DNA from 2 places in the Paenibacillus sp. GCM10027627 genome. Region 1 is predicted to be linked to the other one. Evidence: predicted binding sites of a transcription regulator. Region 1 holds the regulator's gene; the other holds the start of a gene.
What was found. The regulator CtsR, encoded in region 1, represses protease genes until heat stress. The targets are predictions, from matches to a motif close to ATGGTCAATAAAGGTCAAACA.
Positions count from the first base shown of each region.

Region 2: the regulator CtsR is predicted to act here: its motif matches at 8,160-8,180, upstream of clpP (ATP-dependent Clp endopeptidase proteolytic subunit ClpP).

Region 1 covers NZ_JBHTHB010000009.1:64,144-73,901, forward strand. Annotated here, with positions in the region: gene clpC (ATP-dependent protease ATP-binding subunit ClpC) at 1,037-3,499, opposite strand; gene mcsB (protein-arginine kinase McsB) at 3,496-4,581, opposite strand; gene mcsA (protein-arginine kinase activator protein McsA) at 4,612-5,136, opposite strand; gene ACFQZE_RS23055 (CtsR family transcriptional regulator) at 5,154-5,615, opposite strand; gene ACFQZE_RS23060 (aldehyde dehydrogenase family protein) at 5,842-7,293, opposite strand; gene ACFQZE_RS23065 (sensor histidine kinase) at 7,443-8,819, opposite strand; gene ACFQZE_RS23070 (response regulator transcription factor) at 8,816-9,493, opposite strand; gene ACFQZE_RS23075 (FecCD family ABC transporter permease) at 9,539-9,758, opposite strand, start outside.
Region 2 covers NZ_JBHTHB010000004.1:598,211-607,968, reverse strand. Annotated here, with positions in the region: gene trxB (thioredoxin-disulfide reductase) at 1-681, shown strand, start outside; gene ACFQZE_RS17255 (ROK family glucokinase) at 895-1,845, shown strand; gene rapZ (RNase adapter RapZ) at 1,859-2,746, shown strand; gene ACFQZE_RS17245 (gluconeogenesis factor YvcK family protein) at 2,761-3,747, shown strand; gene whiA (DNA-binding protein WhiA) at 3,754-4,695, shown strand; gene ACFQZE_RS17235 (HPr family phosphocarrier protein) at 4,791-5,060, shown strand; gene ACFQZE_RS17230 (formate/nitrite transporter family protein) at 5,623-6,408, opposite strand; gene ACFQZE_RS17225 (hypothetical protein) at 6,786-7,424, shown strand; gene clpP (ATP-dependent Clp endopeptidase proteolytic subunit ClpP) at 7,501-8,082, opposite strand; tRNA gene ACFQZE_RS17215 (tRNA-Arg) at 8,281-8,355, opposite strand; gene ACFQZE_RS17210 (sugar-binding transcriptional regulator) at 8,663-9,694, shown strand.

The DNA of each region.
Region 1 (9,758 bases):
CACTATAGTTTGCCGCGATTTTGTTTCTTTCATTATCGGATTTGGCGGGGTAAACGATTAATTTCGCAGTTCAAATGCACCATGCCTTTAGACATTGAAGTTCACTTTGATTTTTTAAGAGCTTGATTTAAGACAGAGTTGCTCTTGTTTTATTTTTTGCATAATTTCACCGTTTTTTTGTGTGGCTTCATATTTCATTCCTTATGCTAATTGAAATGTGTTGTTAATGTGCCAGCAAAATATCGGAGCTCACTCGCATGATTAACCTTAATTATTATTAGCTCAGATTCAAAATCTATATTTAAAAAGCGTTAAATAAATATAGCTATTTTCACACAATGCATGTCTGATGTTGTTTCACACAAATAGTGGTTTGTGGCAACACTAAATGACTCAGTTTGCCCCCTTTGAACCATTTAGTGGTTTTTGGCGATACTAAACGCCTCGGTTAGCCTCCTTTGAACCATTTAGTGGTTTTTGGTAACACTAAATGACTCAGTTTGCCCCCTTTAAACCATTTAGTGGTTTTTGGTAACACTAAATGACTCAGTTTGCCCCCTTTAAACCATTTAGTGGTTTGTGGCGATACTAAATGACTCAGTTTGCCCCCTTTGAACCATTTAGTGGTTTGTGGCGATACTAAATGACTCAGTTTGCCCCCTTTGAACCATTTAGTGGTTTTTGGCAACACTAAATGACTCAGTTAGCTCCCTTTAAACCATTTAGTGGTTTTTGGCAACACTAAATGACTCAGTTAGCCCTCTCTGATCCATTTAATGGTTTTTGGCGATACTAAATGACTCAGTTTGCCCCCTTTGAACCATTTAGTGGTTTTTGGCAACACTAAATGACTCAGTTAGCCCTCATTGGACCATTTAGCGATTTTTCACGATACTACACGCTTCAACTAAACCCCCCGCCAATAAAAGCTCACCCATACTAATAAAAAAGTGGCGCTGAAAGGGATCACATCCCGTACAGCGCCACTTCTATTTTAAAGAATAAACATCCTGAATCCATTAACTCATTTTCCTATTTACTTAGTTGCCGACTCTTCTTCCTGCGCTGACTCCCTCAGCGATTTGGTGACGACTAAAGCGCCGTCCTTTTCGTCGATGGTGAAGGAGTCGCCTTTTTGAATCAGACCCATCAGCAAATCTTCGGACAAGCGGTCCTCGATATGCTTTTGAATAGCCCGGCGTAGAGGGCGAGCGCCGTATTGCGGGTCATAACCTTCCTTCGCGAGGAAGTTTTTCGCCGCTTCGGAAAGCGTAAAGTCGACTTGCTGCTCGCGCAGCCGCTTGCGAAGCTCGTCGGACATAAGTGTCACGATTTGAGCAATATGCTCTTCGCCCAACGAGTGGAAAACGATCGTTTCGTCGATCCGGTTCAGGAACTCTGGACGGAACGACTTTTTCAACTCGGCCATCACTTTGTCCTTCATAAGCGAGAAGTCGCGGCCCGCATCCTGCACTGCCGTAAAGCCCAGCGACGAATTTTTCTTGATTTGATCGGCGCCAACGTTCGACGTCATGATGATCAACGTGTTGCGGAAGTCGACAACACGGCCTTTGGAATCCGTCAGCCTGCCGTCTTCCAGCACTTGCAGCAAAATGTTGAACACTTCCGGGTGAGCCTTCTCAATCTCATCCAGCAATACTACGGAGTACGGCTTGCGGCGTACTTTTTCCGTCAGTTGGCCACCTTCTTCATAGCCGACATATCCCGGAGGCGCCCCTACCAATCTGGAAGTAGAGTGCTTCTCCATGTATTCCGACATATCGATGCGGATAACCGCATTTTCATCTCCGAACATCGCTTCTGCGAGCGCACGGGCCAGCTCGGTTTTACCAACGCCGGTAGGACCTAAGAAAATAAACGAGCCGATGGGACGTTTCGGATCTTTCAGCCCTGCTCTTGCGCGCCGGATAGCACGCGATACAGATTTCACCGCTTCTTCTTGACCGATAACGCGATCATGCAAGATCGACTCCATCTTAAGCAGGCGCTCCGTCTCCTCTTCCGCTAGCTTGCTGACTGGAATGCCGGTCCAGCTTGCCACGACCTGAGCGATATCTTCCGGCGTTACCTCAGAATCGGTGCGGCCTTGCTTTTCTTTCCACTGGTTTTTGGTTATATCGAGTTCTTCACGAATTTTTTGCTCCGTATCGCGTAGCGCAGCTGCCTTTTCAAACTCTTGGCTTTGAACGGCCGCATCCTTCTCTTTGCGAATGTCCTCCAGACGGTTTTCCAATTGCTTCAAGTTCGGCGGAACCGTATACGAATTCAGCCTTACTTTGGAGCTGGCTTCGTCAATCAAATCGATCGCCTTGTCAGGCAAGAAACGATCCGTTATATAACGATCCGAAAGCTTAACTGCCTGCTCGATGGATTCATCCGTAATTTTGACGCGATGATGGGCTTCATAACGATCGCGCAAGCCGTGGAGAATTTGAATCGCTTCTTCCACCGAAGGTTGATCTACCGTAATTGGCTGGAAGCGGCGCTCGAGCGCGGCATCCTTTTCAATATATTTGCGATATTCGTCCAGCGTAGTTGCGCCAATGCATTGAAGCTCGCCGCGCGCCAGAGCCGGTTTCAAAATGTTAGAAGCGTCAATCGCACCTTCCGCACCGCCAGCACCAATAAGCGTATGCAGCTCGTCAATGAACAAAATGATGTTTCCGGCTTGACGAATTTCGTCCATAATTTTTTTCAAACGGTCCTCGAACTCACCGCGGTATTTGGTGCCCGCCACAACGGACCCCATATCCAGCGTCATAACGCGCTTGTCGCGCAGCGTCTCTGGAATTTCGTTGTTAATAATTTTTTGCGCCAATCCTTCCGCGATCGCGGTTTTACCGACGCCCGGCTCCCCGATAAGGACCGGATTGTTTTTCGTACGACGGCTAAGCACCTGAATGACACGCTCGATTTCTTTGCTGCGCCCGATAACGGGATCGAGGTTGCCTTCCTTCGCATAGGCGGTTAAGTCTCTAGCCAGTCCGTCTAGCGTTGGCGTGCTCACATTCGCTTGCGAGCCGTGATTGCTGGAAATCGCTTCGCTGCTGCCAAGCAACTGCAGCACTTGCTGACGCGCCTTATTCAGGCTGATGCCCAAATTGTTCAGGACGCGAGCCGCTACCCCTTCTCCTTCGCGGATGAGACCAAGCAAAATATGCTCCGTGCCGACATAAGTATGGCCCAGCTTTCTGGCTTCATCCATGGAAAGCTCGATCACCTTTTTCGCTCTTGGCGTGTAGGCAATGTTGTTTGGCTGTTCTTGACCGCGGCCGATCAAAGCTTCTACTTCATCCTGAATTTTTTCGAGGCCGAGACCAAGTCCCGTCAGCGCTTTAGCTGCAATGCCTTCCCCTTCTCGAATCAATCCAAGCAATATATGCTCCGTGCCAATATTGTTGTGACCTAGGCGTACCGCTTCCTCCTGCGCTAGCGCCAACACTTTTTGTGCCCGCTCCGTAAATCTCCCGAACATCATTGTTCAACACCCCCATGATCGTTTTGGCCCCTTAATTGGGTCCGTATTAATTCCGCTCTGCGGTAGTCCCTTTGCTCCGGGCTCATCTTTTCGTCAAAAGTCTGCTGCAAAAATCCCGGCTGGGTCATAACGAGCAGCTCGTTCAACACTTGCGGCGTAACTCCTTGCAATATCCCCAAATCCGCCCCAAGCCTAATGTCCGACAGCCGCTGCGCCGCCTCCTTGGAATCCATAATCGCCGCATGGGACAAAATGCCAAACGATCGTTTGACCCGATCCTCTATGCGAATACGCGATTCCTCCAGCAGCCGCTTGCGCGCCGCACGCTCGTGCTCGATAATTTGTTTCGCTACGCCATGGAGGTTTTCAATAATTTCTTCCTCCGATTGGCCAAGCGTAACTTGATTGGAGATTTGGAATAGATTCCCTAAAGCTTCGCTGCCTTCCCCATATAATCCTCTAACCGCCAGACCTACCTGCGAAACGGCTGTCAAAATCCGGTTAATTTGCTGTGTAAACACAAGCGCCGGCAAATGCATCATGACCGATGCCCTTATGCCCGTTCCCACATTGGTGGGGCAAGTCGTCAAGTATCCCCGTTTTTCATCAAAGGCGTAGTCTGCTTGTTCCTCAAAAATATCGTCAATTCCGCTAGCCAACGTCCATGCCTCGCCAATTTGAAAGCCAGGATATAAACATTGGATGCGCAAATGGTCTTCTTCGTTAATCATAATGCTGACGGCTTCATTGTCGCTCAAAATAACAGCTCCGCCGCGCGATTCGTTCGCCAAATTGGGACTGATGAGATGCTTCTCCACGAGTACCCGCTTCTCCAGCTCGCTTAGATCGGAGAGCAAAATCGTTTCAAAGCTGCCGTAAGTGTCCAGCAAGCCCGAACGCCCCACTTCCGTAAGCTGCTCTAGCACCTCCGCCGCTTGCTGGCTGGTTGCCAGCATAGGGAACGGCTGATGGCGCAAATTTCGCGCAACGCGCACTCTGCTGCTAATGACGACATCGGAGTCGGAACCCGTGCCCCTCATCCAATCGCTTAGCGCATCCTGCGAAAACCGATGCTTCGTCAAGGGAACCCCTCCTTTACGCCTATGCTATCGCTATAGCTCGGCGAGCTTTCGTTCGAGCTCGCGAATTCGGTCCCGCAGCTCCGCCGCGCTTTCGAATTCTTCTTGCTCAATATACGTTTGCATATCTCTGCGAAGACCGTCAATCTCCCGTTTGCACTGGATCAGATTACCGGATCGCTTAGGAATTTTTCCGCTGTGTACAGTGCTGCTGTGAACCCGCTTCAGCAGCGGATCGAGCCGGTCGGCGAACGCTTTATAGCAGGAACTGCAACCAAACCTTCCAATTTTGCTGAATTGCGTATAGGTTAGACCGCACTCCTCGCATCTAATCGGCTGTGGGGTCGCATTGCTAATAGGAGACCCGTTGCCAATCGCGTTAAAATCGAGAAGCCCCGACAGCAGGCTGTGGATCGAAAAGCTGTTCGGAGTGCCGGGAATGCCTTCGCCCCTTTCGCGGGCGCAGCTTTCGCAAATATGAAACTCCGTCTTCTCGCCATTCACAATTTTCGTAAAATGAAGTGTAGCCGGCCTTTTGCCGCATTCTTGGCAGTACAAAGCCTGGTTCCTCCTTCCTATTTGACCAGCAGCGAGATGAGCATGGACTTTAGCAGCCTCGCCCGTATTTCGTCGCGTACCGGCAGCATTAACGCAATCGTATCCCGGTGGATAGCGCTTCTCAGCAAATTTCCTTCCCGCTTGGATATAAGCTGGGCTTCTTCAAGCTGATAAATCAACCCTTCGGCTGTATTCTGGTCGACGCTTTCCCCAATCGTTTGTTCGATATGGTATTGAATCGTCTTCAGTGCCGGAAGATCCACCCGTTGAATTCGGATATAGCCTCCGCCTCCGCGCTTGCTTTCCACCATGTAACCCTTCTCCAGCGTAAACCGGGTACTGATGACATAGTTGATTTGCGACGGGACGCATGAAAACTTATCCGCCAAATCGTTTCTTTGAATCTCGACAGCTCCCTCGTCGCTGCCTTCCAGCATATGCTTCAAGTACTGCTCAATGAGATCGGAAATGTTACGCAAATCACCAACCTCCCTGATTCATCATCATTCGAAAGCCAGCAGTCTGCTAGGATAAAACAGCAATCCTCATCAATTGACTTTGACTTTCTTTGACTTTGATTTTATTATACGCAAAATTTTCCGGAGGTCAAGATGATATCGTTGAAATTTTCTGACTACTTGGCGACATAAAAGAAACAGCCCACCGCTAGTATCTAGCTTGGTGCGCTGCCGCCTCATTTATACCTTAAAAACCCTTACTTATAACAATAAGCTTAAGTTCAGTCATTTCTTCTAGCGCATATTTGACGCCTTCACGGCCCAAACCGCTTTCTTTCACCCCACCATACGGCATCTGATCGACCCTAAACGTTGGAATATCGTTGATCATGACGCCGCCGACATGAAGCTCCTCCGCTGCCTTAAGCGCATTTTGCAGCCCATTCGTATAAATGCCCGCCTGTAGGCCATAGCTGGAATGATTGACTCTCGCAATGGCCTCATCTATAGACTTCACTTTATGGATGACCGCAATGGGGGCAAAAACTTCCCGGCACGACACGCTCAGCTCATCCCCGGCATCCGTTAAAACAGTCGGCATCAAAATGCCCTTCGACATCCCGCCGCCAGCAAGCACTCTCGCTCCAGCCGCTTCCGCCTCCGCGATCCACGCAAGCGCCCGCTCCGCTTCGCGAGCCGAAATCATCGCGGAAACGTCGACGGCAGGGTCAAGCGGATCGCCCAGCTTCAACTCCGTCGCAGCGGCAGAAAATGCCGCAGCAAACGATTCGTACACCTCTTCATGTACGTATACCCTTTGCAGCGAAATGCACACCTGGCCCTGATTGGAGAAGGCGCCCATTACGCAGCGCGGCACGATAGCCTGTACATCGGCATCGCGATCCACAATAACGGCGCTATTGGAGCCAAGCTCCAGCGTTACCCGTTTTAATCCGGCCTTTGCCCGTATGCTTTTTCCAACCTCGGGACTGCCGGTAAATGTAATTTTCGCTATTCGGTCGTCTTGAACGATTAGATCACCCACTGTGCGCCCCGAGCCGCTTACGATATTCAGCGCTCCTCCCGGCAGTCCAGCCTCCTGAAACAGCTCGCCGATGAAATAAGAGGACAACGGAGTTTGGGCCGCTGGCTTAAGTACAACCGTATTGCCTGCCGCAATGGCGGGACCTACTTTATGAGCTACCAGATTCATAGGAAAATTAAACGGAGTAATCGCGCCTACTACGCCAATCGGTTCTCGCACCGTATAGGCGAGCCTGCCTTCGCCCCCTGGAGCGCCGCCCAGCGACAGCGTTTCGCCATGAATCCGCTTTGCTTCTTCGGCTGCGAACTTATACGTCTGGATCGTCCGGTCCACCTCGCCGAGCGCATATTTGACCGGCTTGGACGCCTCCAGCGCGATGATGCGCGCCGCTTCTTCCCTGCGCTGGCGCAGTCCGTCCGCCACCCGCTCCAAAATGGCCGCCCGCTCGTGAGCGGGCATCCGGCGCATGACCTCCCTCGCTTCATACGCTGCGGCAATTGCCGCCCCCGTCTCCCTAGCGCTCGCCGACGCTACTTCAGCGATAATCTCGCCTGAGTAAGGAGAGCGCAGCTCCACGTATTGCCCGGCTTCATAAGGCCTTCCTCCAATAAACAATTGTTGCTTCCGCACATAACCCCTTCTCTCCGCCAACATAACATGATGCTTCCATCCTACCATATGTCCTTGCGAAGCTGCACGGCCTTTGCGAGGCAAAAGAGCGAGGGCCAAGCATCCGACAGTTGACCGTCTATCCAAGGTGTCAAGCATTCCTGATGCGGGGCCTTTATTATGCATGTTGGAGCCTACCCCGGAATACGGACGCGGAAAAGAGTTCCGACTCCTTCGCGGCTCTCCGCTTCTATCGTGCCTCCATGAAGATGAACAATTTTTTGCACAATCGACAGCCCAAGCCCTGTACTGCCTTCATTTCTTTGCCTAGCGCTGTCTCCTCTATAAAACCGCTCAAACAGCAGAGGAAGCTGCTCCTCGGGTATGCCGTCTCCTGTATCGGAAATTTCAACCAGACAGCCAGCCTCCTCTTTAAAAGCTTTTATATGAATGGAACGGTCACTTGGTATGTATTTGACGGCATTGGAGAGCAGGTTGGACCAAACCTGCATAAGCAGCACTTCATCGCCGTATACGGTCAAGCCCGCTGGAACCAACATGCGGACGGCAATATCCTTTTGCGACAGCTGCCACTCCAGCAATTGAAGCGCCCGTCTGATTTGCGGCTGCAAGGGGAAATGCCGCCTCTCCATGGCCTCTCGACTGTTCTCCAAGGTTGACAGCAGCAGCAGTTGTTTGCTAAGCGCCGCAAGCTGCCTCGTTTCTTGCCCGATAATAGCGGCATAATGCCGGATTTGCGCCGGATCTAACTCCTCTTGCAACAGGGAATCCGCAAACCCTTGAATCGAAGCAAGCGGGGTGTGAATTTCATGGGATACATTCGCTACAAACTCTTTTTTCGACTTGTCCGACCGCTCCAGCTTAGCCGCCATCCGTTGAAAGTGCAGAGCAAGCTGCCCGATTTCATCCCGCCTCCCCGTCGGCAGCCGCAAATGATAATTTCCGTCTGTTATTCGCTTGGTCGCCTCGGTCAAAGAAATAATCGGCTGAACCAAATAACGCGTGCTGAGCAAAAAATAAGGAATGCTGAACAGCACGGTAAAGGCGAACATCAGCGCAAAAAAAATCTGCAGCTCGTCGAACTGCAAACGGGTGTTATGCCGCAGAAACAAAGCATAGTGGTCGGGGCCTGCTGTGACGGGCACACCGACCGTATTGCTGAGCCGATTTTCAAAATAACTCGCCACAAAAGGTTTATGCGGAAACTCTGCAATGCCGTGATACCTATTGCCGGCCATCACGCTTTCTTTCGCCTGAGTGCTCAGATCAAGCTTGCCGAATTCGCCTCCGTACAACAGTTCATTCCCTTTGCCATCCAGTACATAAAGCTGGTATCCTAGCGTTGCGGCATTTTGCAAATAATCACCAATCGCGGCGGGATGCTTCTCGATGTGGGTTCGAATAGCTTCCGCTACTTTGGACAGCTTGGCGTCGTGATACGTTTTGAGCACCCCGTTATAATAGACATTTGCAATATAGAAGCCGACAAAACTGCTGATTGCAATCGTATATATCGTAATAACAAAGACACGGAAATAGAGAGATTTCATGAAACGAATACCTCTAGCTTGTAGCCAATTCCCCGGATTGTCTGAATGGCAAAGCCTCGCTCTTGTTCAGGAAATCTTTTGCGCAGCCGCTTAATATGTACATCTACAGTTCTCTCGTCCCCGCCGTAATCCGTCCCCCAAATAATGCGAATGAGCTCATCGCGCGAAAACACTCTCCCCGGATATTCTGCCAATTGGGCGAGCAGCTCAAACTCTTTAAGCGGCGGGAAATACACCTCGTCCCCGTCAATCACTTCATAGTTTTTCCGGTCAATGACGATGCGGTTTAATCTAATTTTGTCGCTGGAGGCAAAAGAATACCGACGGAACAACGCCTTCACCCGGAACAATAGCTCAGGCAGCTCGAACGGCTTAGTGACATAATCGTCCGTCCCTTTTAAATAGCCAAGCTCCTTGTCGCTCAGCTGATCGCGGGCGGTGAGCAAAATAATCGGGATGTCGTAATTTTTGCGCGTATATTCGCATAGAGCGAATCCGTCGACCTCCGGCATCATCACATCGAAAATCGCCAAATCGACCGCATGCCTCTCCAGCACAGCCATCGCTTCGCGGCCGTTCTGCGCCTCCAGAACGCGGTAGCCTTCTTTGGTCATGTAATGCCCAAGCAGGGTCCGATTGTTGGCATCGTCATCTGTAATCAGCAAATACTTCATCCCTTACTCCAAACCTCCCTTGGATCGCCGCGAATTTAGCCTTTGCTACTTTTGCAAGCTGTCGCTTCTTTTTAGCATCACAATAAGAAATGGACCTCCGATAACCGCCATTACAATGGAAGCCGGAATTTCTGCAGGCGCCAGCACCGTCCTGCCAATCGTATCCGCAGCCAAAATAAGCAATCCCCCGCCAACGGCCGAAAATGGAATCAAAAGCTTATAGTTGGAGCCGACGAGCGATCGGCCGATATGGGGAACGAGCAAG
Region 2 (9,758 bases), on a different contig from region 1:
AAGCTGCAGGTTGAAGGACAAGGCGAAATCGTTGGAGAAAGCTTAATTATTTCCACGGGCGCATCGGCTAAATATTTGGGCATTCCGGGAGAGAAGGACAACGTTGGCAAAGGCGTAAGCACTTGTGCAACCTGTGACGGATTTTTCTTCCGCGGCAAAAAGATCATCGTCGTCGGAGGCGGTGATTCGGCTATGGAGGAGGCAAGCTTCCTTACTCGCTTTGCGTCGGGCGTAGAACTGGTTAACCGCCGCAACGAGCTGCGCGCTTCCAAAATTATGCAGGACCGCGCGAAGGAAAATGAAAAGATTAGCTGGAGCCTGAACCGTACGCCGCTTGAGGTAGTCGCAACAGGAATGGGCGTTACCGGCCTGAAGGTGCGCAACAACGAAACCGGTGAAGAAGAAGTGATCAACACTGACGGTATCTTTATTGCGATCGGACATACTCCGAACACGAAGTTTTTGGACGGACAGATCGATACGGATGAACATGGCTACATAACAGTGAAGCCGGGCAGCTCCGAAACGAACGTACCAGGCGTGTTCGCATGTGGAGACGTGCAGGATAACAAGTATCGCCAAGCCATTACGGCAGCGGGCAGCGGCTGTATGGCGGCGCTTGATTGTGAGCGGTTCTTGGAAGGCCATGCGACCCAGGACTGGAGCCAATCGGTCAAATAGCAAAAAAAGCGAGGAGCGGCGAATAGCTGCTCCTTTTGCTCTGTCCGCTAGCCGAAAATCGGCATGTTCGCATACCGCCTAAAGGATCGGAAACTGCATAGAAATGCCAGACGGCATAAGGGTTCGCGATGCGGAGTTGCGCTTGACCAGAGGGGTAACAACGCTTATAGTTGGTACAGAGAACGTTAACTTTATGAACGAGGTGGCTTTTTCATGTCTGAGAAGATTTACATTGGACTCGATGTCGGCGGCACTACAATTAAGGTGGGCCTTTGCGATGTGGAGGGGCAGCTTCTCCACACGTACGAAGGACCGACGGGCACGGGGAAAGGAACGGACGTCATCCTTCATAATATGGCTACTTATGCGCGGAAGATCGTAGAGGAGTCCCCATTCGAATGGGAGCAGGTAGACGGCGTAGGCGTAGGCATTGCCGGATTCCTGGATATCCCTAAAGGATTCGTTAAATATTCCGCTAACTTATATATTGAGAACACGGATGTAAAAGGCTATTTGGAAAAAGAGCTTCAAACAACGATTAAAGTCAACAACGACGCGAACGTAGCGGCGCTGGGCGAAGCATGGGCCGGTGCGGGCAGGGGCATCGACAATTGCGTCTGCTACACGCTTGGAACGGGTGTAGGCGGTGGCATTATTATTGGCGGGCGCATTGTTGAAGGTTTCGCCAGCATGGCGGGCGAGCTTGGTCATGCTGCTATCGTGCCGGATCTTGAAGCGATTCAATGCGGCTGCGGCAAAATGGGCTGCTTGGAAACGGTATCTTCCGCTACAGGCATTATCCGCATGGCTAAAGATGCTGTTGAGCGCGGCGACCGCACAACTTTGTCCGAGCTGGATCAAATTACGGCTAAGGATGTTGTTGACGCGGCAAAAGCCGGAGACGAAGTGGCGGCGCGTATCGTCAGCCGTGCGGCTTATTATTTGGGCAAATCGATGTCGACGGTGGCGATTTTGCTGAACCCGCAATATTTCATTATTGGCGGCGGCGTGTCCAAAGCGGGAGATTTCCTGTTCGACCAAATCCGCGAAGTATTCGAGAAGTATACGCTTGACCAAGCAAAAGAAGGCGTGAAGATCGTTCCTGCCAAGCTTGGCAACAATGCGGGAGTAGTAGGAGCGGCAGGACTTATTCTAAGAGGATAGTAGGTGCTGGCTCATGGAAACGACTGCAACACTGGCAAAACTTGTGATCATAACCGGCATGTCGGGCGCAGGCAAGACGATCGCCGTCCAGAGTCTTGAGGATCTTGGCTTTTTTTGCGTCGACAACTTGCCGCCTGTTCTTATTCCAAAGTTTGCGGAATTAATCGAGCAGTCCAACGGTAAGATAGGGAAAGTGGCGCTAGTGATCGACTTGCGCGGCAGGGAGTTTTTTACGGCGCTGTCGGAATCTCTTTCTTATATTAAAGATCATCATACGATTAGCTGTGAAATTTTGTTCCTGGATGCTAGAGATGAAGTGCTTGTTCAAAGATACAAGGAAAGCCGCAGACGCCATCCGCTTGCTCCGCAAGGACTTCCGCTTGAAGGAATCCACAACGAGCGCCGGATGTTGGAGGACCTGAAAGGCTCCGCTTCCCAAGTGATCGATACGAGCAATTTGAAACCTTTGCAGCTCAAGGAACGAATTATCTCGCATTTTACAAATTTAGAGCAAAGCAATCTTTCGGTTAATGTGACTTCATTCGGATTCAAATACGGCATTCCGATTGATGCCGATCTCATTTATGACGTTCGGTTTTTGCCGAATCCGCATTATGTGGAGCAGCTGCGTCCCAATACCGGACAGCATCCCGATGTGTACGACTATGTGATGAAATGGCCGGAGACTCAGCAGTTTTTAAGCAAGCTGCTCGATATGCTTCAGTTTCTTATCCCGCTTTATCGTAAGGAAGGCAAAAGCCAGGTTGTGATCGGAATCGGCTGTACGGGCGGCAAGCATCGTTCCGTCGCAATTGCGGAGTATCTCGGGCGAATGCTCGGCGCAAGCGACACGGAGCGAGTCCGGGTCAGCCATCGAGACTCCGAGCGTGATAAGCATTGACGCGGGGTGAGAGCATGCAGACAATACAGAAAGTGGTCAGACGCCCCAAAATCGTCGTGATCGGCGGAGGGACGGGGCTGTCCGTTATGCTGCGCGGCCTTAAGGAGAAACCTCTTGATATTACGGCCATCGTGACGGTAGCCGATGATGGAGGCAGCTCCGGCATTTTGCGCAACGAACTGCAAATCCCGCCTCCGGGAGACATTCGGAACGTGCTGACGGCGCTGGCGGACGCGGAGCCTCTTCTTACAGAGGTGCTTAAATACCGCTTCCCTACCGGAACGGGGCTGGCTGGTCATAGTCTTGGCAATCTTATGCTAGCGGCCATGACAGATATCTCCGGCGATTTCGTAACGGGAATCCGCCAGCTTAGCCAGGTTCTGGCCGTTAGGGGACGCGTGCTCCCGGCCGCCGACCGGGCTATCGTTTTGAAAGCGGAGATGGCGGACGGCACTATTGTGACGGGGGAATCGATGATTCCGAAAGCGGGCCAAGCGATTAAGCGGGTGTTTCTGGAGCCTGCCGATGTGGAGCCTCTGGCCGAAGCGGTGGAGGCGATCGAGACCGCGGATGCCATTTTGATCGGGCCGGGAAGTCTTTATACGAGTATTATGCCGAACCTGATGGTTCCGAAGCTTGCGCAGGCAATTTTAGAATCGGAAGCGGTTAAGCTGTTTGTGTGCAACGTTATGACGCAGCCGGGAGAGACAGACAATTATACGGTGAGCGCGCATTTGGATGCGATTCACGCTCATATTGGCCATCATTTATTCGATTATGTCATTGTCAACGATGGAGAAATTCCGCCGCAGGTGGAGAGTCAATATGCCGAGTTGGGGGCGAAAGCCGTTCATTTGGATATGGAGGAAGTGCAGAGCAGAGGGTACAAGGTCATTGCCGACAAGCTCGTTTTGTTCCGAACTTTCCTGCGGCACGATGCCGAGCGGCTCAGCCATCATATTTATAAACTAGTGGAGAACTGGATGTTACGAAAGAGGTGAGGAAGAATGTCTTTTGCGGCGCAAACCAAAAAGGAACTGACGTTAATCGAAGCGGACAATTGCTGTGAACGTGCCGAGCTGTCGGCTCTTATCCGCATGAACGGTTCGGTCAGCCTATCCAGCCGCAAGGTCGTTCTGGACATCTCGACAGAAAACGCGGCCATTGCCAGAAGGATTTATTCCCTGATCAAAAAGCATTTTGACGTGCACGTAGAGTTGCTGGTCCGCAAAAAAATGCGGCTGAAAAAAAACAACGTCTACATCGTCCGTATGCCGACCCAGGTGCAGGAAATATTAAAGGAGCTCCGCATCGTCTCGGAAGGCTTTATGTTCAATGACGGGATCGATAAGGATATTGTCCGCAAGCCTTGCTGCAAACGGTCGTATTTGCGGGGAGCTTTTCTCGCGGGAGGATCGGTGAACAACCCGGAAGGGTCGTCCTACCACCTTGAAATTTCTTCAATGTACGAGGAACATTGCGGCTTGCTGGTGGAGCTCGCCAATAAATTCGACTTGAACGCGAGATGTATCGAGCGTAAAAAAGGATTTATTTTTTATATCAAAGAAGGCGAAAAAATAATCGAGCTGCTCAATATTATCGGGGCGCATCAAGCGTTGTTCAAGTTTGAAGACGTTCGCATTATGCGCGACATGCGCAATTCGGTCAACCGGATCGTCAATTGCGAAACGGCCAATTTGAACAAAACGATCGGTGCGGCGGTGCGCCAAATTGATAACATTAAGCTTTTGCAAAAAGAAGTGGGGCTGGAGAGCCTGCCTGAAAAGCTAAGGGAAGTGGCCGAAATCAGGCTGCAGCATCCCGACCTCAACTTGACGGAAGTAGGGGAAATGCTTAGAGGCAAAGTGAGCAAATCGGGCGTAAATCACCGACTTCGCAAAATCGACGAATTAGCCGAAAAAATACGGGGCGGGACAACTTTTGCCTAGTGCATCGGCTCGTATAATGTTATAATAATATGTAATTGGCTTATACTTTTTCCCACGAGATAAAGCTTTAGCAAAATATAGGGGGTATGATTTCTATGACAAGGCTACCGGTTGTCGTTCGTCTGAAAACTGGCCTTCATGCAAGACCAGCGGCGTTATTCGTTCAAGAAGCGAACAAGTTCTCCTCCGAGGTATTTGTAGAGAAGGATGACAAAAAAGTTAACGCTAAATCGATAATGGGTATCATGAGTCTGGCAATCAGCTCGGGTACCGAAATTTCCATAAGTGCAGACGGTTCGGATTCGGAGCAGGCTGTAAACGCTTTAGTCGCACTGGTCAGCAAGGAAGAGCTAGAGAACCAATAAGAGGAAGGAAGCGGTACACTGCGCATGGAGACAGCGTGGCGAACCTACTTCCTTTTTTCATGTCTCAATAGCTGGAAAACCGCCGCCCGGCTGAACGGACGGCGGTTTTTTTTAGCTATTGAGATGCGAATTTAGCGGTTTGTGGCACAACTAGATGTGCCGAATGGGCTTTTGGCGTGGTTTAGTGGTTTGTGGCACAACTAGATGTGCCGAAATGGGCTTTTGGCGTGGTTTAGTGGTTTGTGGCACAACTAGATGTGCCGAAATGGGCTTTTAGCGTGGTTTAGTGGTTTGTGGCACAACTAGATGTGCCGAAATGGGCTTTTGGCGCGGTTTAGTGGTTTGTGGCACAACTAGATGTGCCGAAATGGGCTTTTGGCGCGGTTTAGTGGTTTGTGGTACAACTAAATGTGCTGAATGAGCTTATCGCTTTTTTCTTATATAAAATCATTATTTAAACTTTTAAATATCCATTAACAAAAACAGCCGCCCTAAACAATGGGAGGCTGTTTTTTGTGTAGTTATGAAAGGAAGGAGATATGCTTGCTAAGCTAATTGCAGGCTAAAGGGCGTCTCCCTTTAGGTAAGGTTTATTCGCATAACCGTACATAACTGCCATGAGCAAGCTCCCTCCAATCAAATTGCCTAATGTAACGGGAATCAGATTGTGGATAACATCGCCTGGCGATATGCCTGGATAGCCGAGAACAAGCGCAATGGAAAAGGTGCTCATATTGGCAATGCTGTGCTCGTATCCCGAAATAAAGAAGGTGAATACAAACAGCATCATCGTGAACATTTTGGCCCCGTCGCTTTTGAAACCCATCGGTACAAAAAAAGCAAGGCAGACAAGCCAGTTGCAAAGAATGGCCCGGAAAAAAAGCTGAAGCGCAGGAGCATGAGCTTTTTTATCGGCCACCTCAAGAAAAAAACGGTTTGCGTCGGGATCGGCAAACAATCCAGTCCCCCAAATCAAGGCGGCGAAGAGAATAGCTCCAAGAAAATTCCCTATATAGCTAAGCCCCCAAAGCTTGACGGTATCCCGCCATTTCATCTTTTTTCGCACTGCGGCATAGCTGTAATAAAACGTATTGCCAGTAAACAGATCGCCCCCTCCATAGCTGATCAAAATAATCGCTACGCCAAAGGTGAGCGCCGCCGCTGGATAAGCGAAGGGGGAATGAGCTGCGTAGAAGTAGCCGCCCGTCTTAAATGAAACGATAACACCGAATCCGATAAACATGCCGGCAAGTAAAGAGCGGGCTAATGAATGCCAGATGTTTTGCTTGAAAAGGCTGCGTTTTTTGAGAGCCAATTGTTCAACTTTCAACAGCAGTTCTGTCTCCATCCCGAAGCACCTCGCGATATATGCCTACAGCGCAAAGGGCTGCAGTATTTGTGATGCCACTATAGCATCCGCGCCTCTATTTCGAAGTGATGAAGATCACAATTCAAAAGACGAGCAAGCCCTGCGATAAGCGGAGGGGCAGAATTGTTCGACTCTCTATGCTGATGAGTAAAAGTGGATTGAAAATTTAACGATATGACAACTTAATATCCATTATTTGCGTACATCTTGTTAGAATCAGAACAGGAAAGGGTAGTAGAGATGATGCGGAGTCCACAACCAGTGCTCTCAACAGTACATTATAGAATTCCGAATTAGTGAATTCGAGATTGTTGATCAATCGACTGCAACCTAGACACAGCTTAGGAGGAGATATTTTGACTAACCCAAATAACGAAGAAATCGCACGTTTAAAAGCGTATTACGGCCTCGATGATCCACCCGCTCCAAAGCTTGCGGAGGAATATAGCGGTCACCGGCCTTTTGATACCGAACAATGGACAAAGGAAATCGCACCGATTACTATCGTGCCCCAAACGGGGATCGGTCCATTTAAACTGGGAATGAGCAAGACTGAGGTAGAGGCAACGTTTCAGCGTTATGCCCATTTAAGATGGGATGACAATCCCGCTAACCCAAGCTACTTCGAGATGCTGTTTGCGACGATAGAGTACGATGAGTCGGATCGAGTTTGTTTCATGGCGATTGAAAATTTGCATGACGATGCAATGGTTTGTTTATTTGAAGGAATCGATATTTTTCGGACAAAAGCGGACAAGCTGGCGGCGGCAATCGATAAAACGTACTCGTTTGTGCGTGATGAAGATTCAGCGATAGGATACTCTTTTACATTTAATGAAGCGGGGCTGAACTTATGGAGGCCCAATGTGTTCACCGACGATTGCTTAAATAACGAGAGCTTCTTGGAGATGAGTCAAGAGAATCAGGAGCTTGAGAAGCGGCATTATTACTTTTCGACAGCGGTCATTTTTGCGCCGGGCTATTACGACAGATAGAATCAAGCAAAAAAGCTTTCTAACCGGTTTAACCCGGCTAGAAAGCTTTTTCATGTGTAGAGTCTATTCGCGATCATTATACCTTTTCGATAACCTTGTCCACGAGTCCGTATTCCTTCGCTTCAAAAGCGCTCATGAAGTAGTCGCGGTCGGTATCCGTCTCGATACGGCTGAGTGGCTGACCGGAACGCTCCGCTAAAATCGTGTTCAACTTGTCGCGCATCTTCAGAATGCGGCGGGCGCGAATTTCGATGTCGCTTGCTTGTCCCTCTGCGCCGCCTAGCGGCTGATGGATCATCACTTCGCTGTTCGGCAGCGCGTAACGCTTGCCCTTCGCTCCGGCAGTGAGCAAGAACGCTCCCATAGAAGCGGCCATGCCGACACAGATCGTGGAAACGTCCGGCTTGATGTATTGCATCGTATCGTAAATCGCCATGCCGGCTGTAATGGAGCCGCCTGGGCTATTGATGTATAAGGAAATGTCTTTATCCGGATCTTCCGCCGCAAGGAACAGCATTTGTGCGATGATGGAGTTGGCCACTACATCGTTTACGCCTGAGCCCAAGAAAATAATGCGATCCTTCAGCAAACGGGAGTAGATGTCGTAAGAACGTTCCCCTCTATTGCTTTGTTCAATTACCATAGGCACAAAATTCATCTCTAACCAAGCCTCCTTCGTCAACGTAAAAGCATGAATCTGGAATTCGTATTCCTATAATAACGGATAGATATGTAAAAGTCAAAGATAGTCAAAGAGCATTTTTGGAAGGGTGCCCCTTGCTGTATACACGAGTTCGGGATATACAAAAAAAGCCGCCCGATGTATAGCATCGGACAGCTTGGTCGATTGTAAGTATGGCGCGCCCGCTAGGAATCGAACCTAGATCTCAGGCTCCGGAGGCCTACGTCATATCCATTGGACCACGGGCGCATTGCTCAAAAAACAGTAGCAAAAATGATTATATGATATTTATGAAGCGAAAGCAAGACAACTGTCAAAATTTAATTTATAAAAAAGGTGTCGGAAATCGTTTTCAATTGGACGGGAGCACTTGCGGCTGAGGCGATTTTTCGTTAGAATAAAGGTGGGACTTAAAATGAACATGCGGGACGAAATCAGTCCCATAATAAGCAATCAACTATCGAGAAGTTTGATCCTTGTCTCAGGACAAGAAAAATAACTTCCGGCATGTTTCATGAAGCCCGACGTTAATGACCGATGGAGTGAAGGGTAACAAATGCGACAGCTCATTGAACTGCAGCAGCAGCTTGTGCCGGATCTTCTGGATGTCATGAGGAAGCGGTACATGATCCTGCATCAGGTTATGCTTTCGGACACGATTGGCCGTCGAACGCTGGCAAGCACGCTGGATATGACGGAGAGAGTGCTCCGGGCGGAAACGGATTTTTTGAAGGAACAAGGTTTGCTGGACATTCACGCCGCAGGCATGAAAATCAGTGAGCTTGGCAAGTCCTTGCTGGAACAGCTGGAGCCGCTTTACAAGTCGATGTTTGGCTTGTCGGAGCTGGAGGAAAAGCTGAGAGGCGCTTATGGACTGTCGCAAGTGGTCATCGTGCCGGGAGATTCCGAATCGTCGATTCAGGCGAAACGGGAGCTGGGACGGGCGGCCGGCCAAGTGCTGATGGGCGTCCTCAGGCCAAACGACGTTGTAGCCGTTACAGGCGGAACGACAATTGCCCAAGTGGCAAATGGACTGAGAGCTTCGGCAACCGCCAAAGATGTCTGGTTTGTACCGGCCAGAGGAGGACTCGGGCAAAGCTTGGATTATCAAGCGAATACTCTAGCGTCCACGATGGCTAAGAGAACGGGCGGTCAATATCGTCTGCTGCATGTCCCGGATCATTTGGGAGAGGAAGCTTTTGCCTCGCTTATGCAGGAACCGAACATCCGTGAAATTGTCGAGGTGATCCGCAGCGCGCGTATTGTCGTTCACGGCATTGGCGACGCTATGGTGATGGCTCGGCGAAGAAGGCTTGAGGGTGATGCCGTATCGGCAATTGCATCGGAAGGCGCGCTGGCTGAAGCGTTCGGGTTTTATTTTGACCGGAGCGGGGCCGTCGTCCACAAAATGCAAACGGTAGGGTTACGCCTTGAGGATATTGTGAAAACTGAAGTTGTTATCGGCGTCGCAGGAGGCAAAGGAAAAGGCGAGGCGATAGCGGCGGTCATGCGCTTCGGACATAACGACGTGCTTGTCACGGACGAGGCGGCAGCTGTAGAAATGGTTGCTTTTATAGAAGAAAGCTAGGCTTTCGAAAGAAATCGCAATCCGCTAGATGGGCATCATGACGAGGAACGGCTTCTTATCTAAT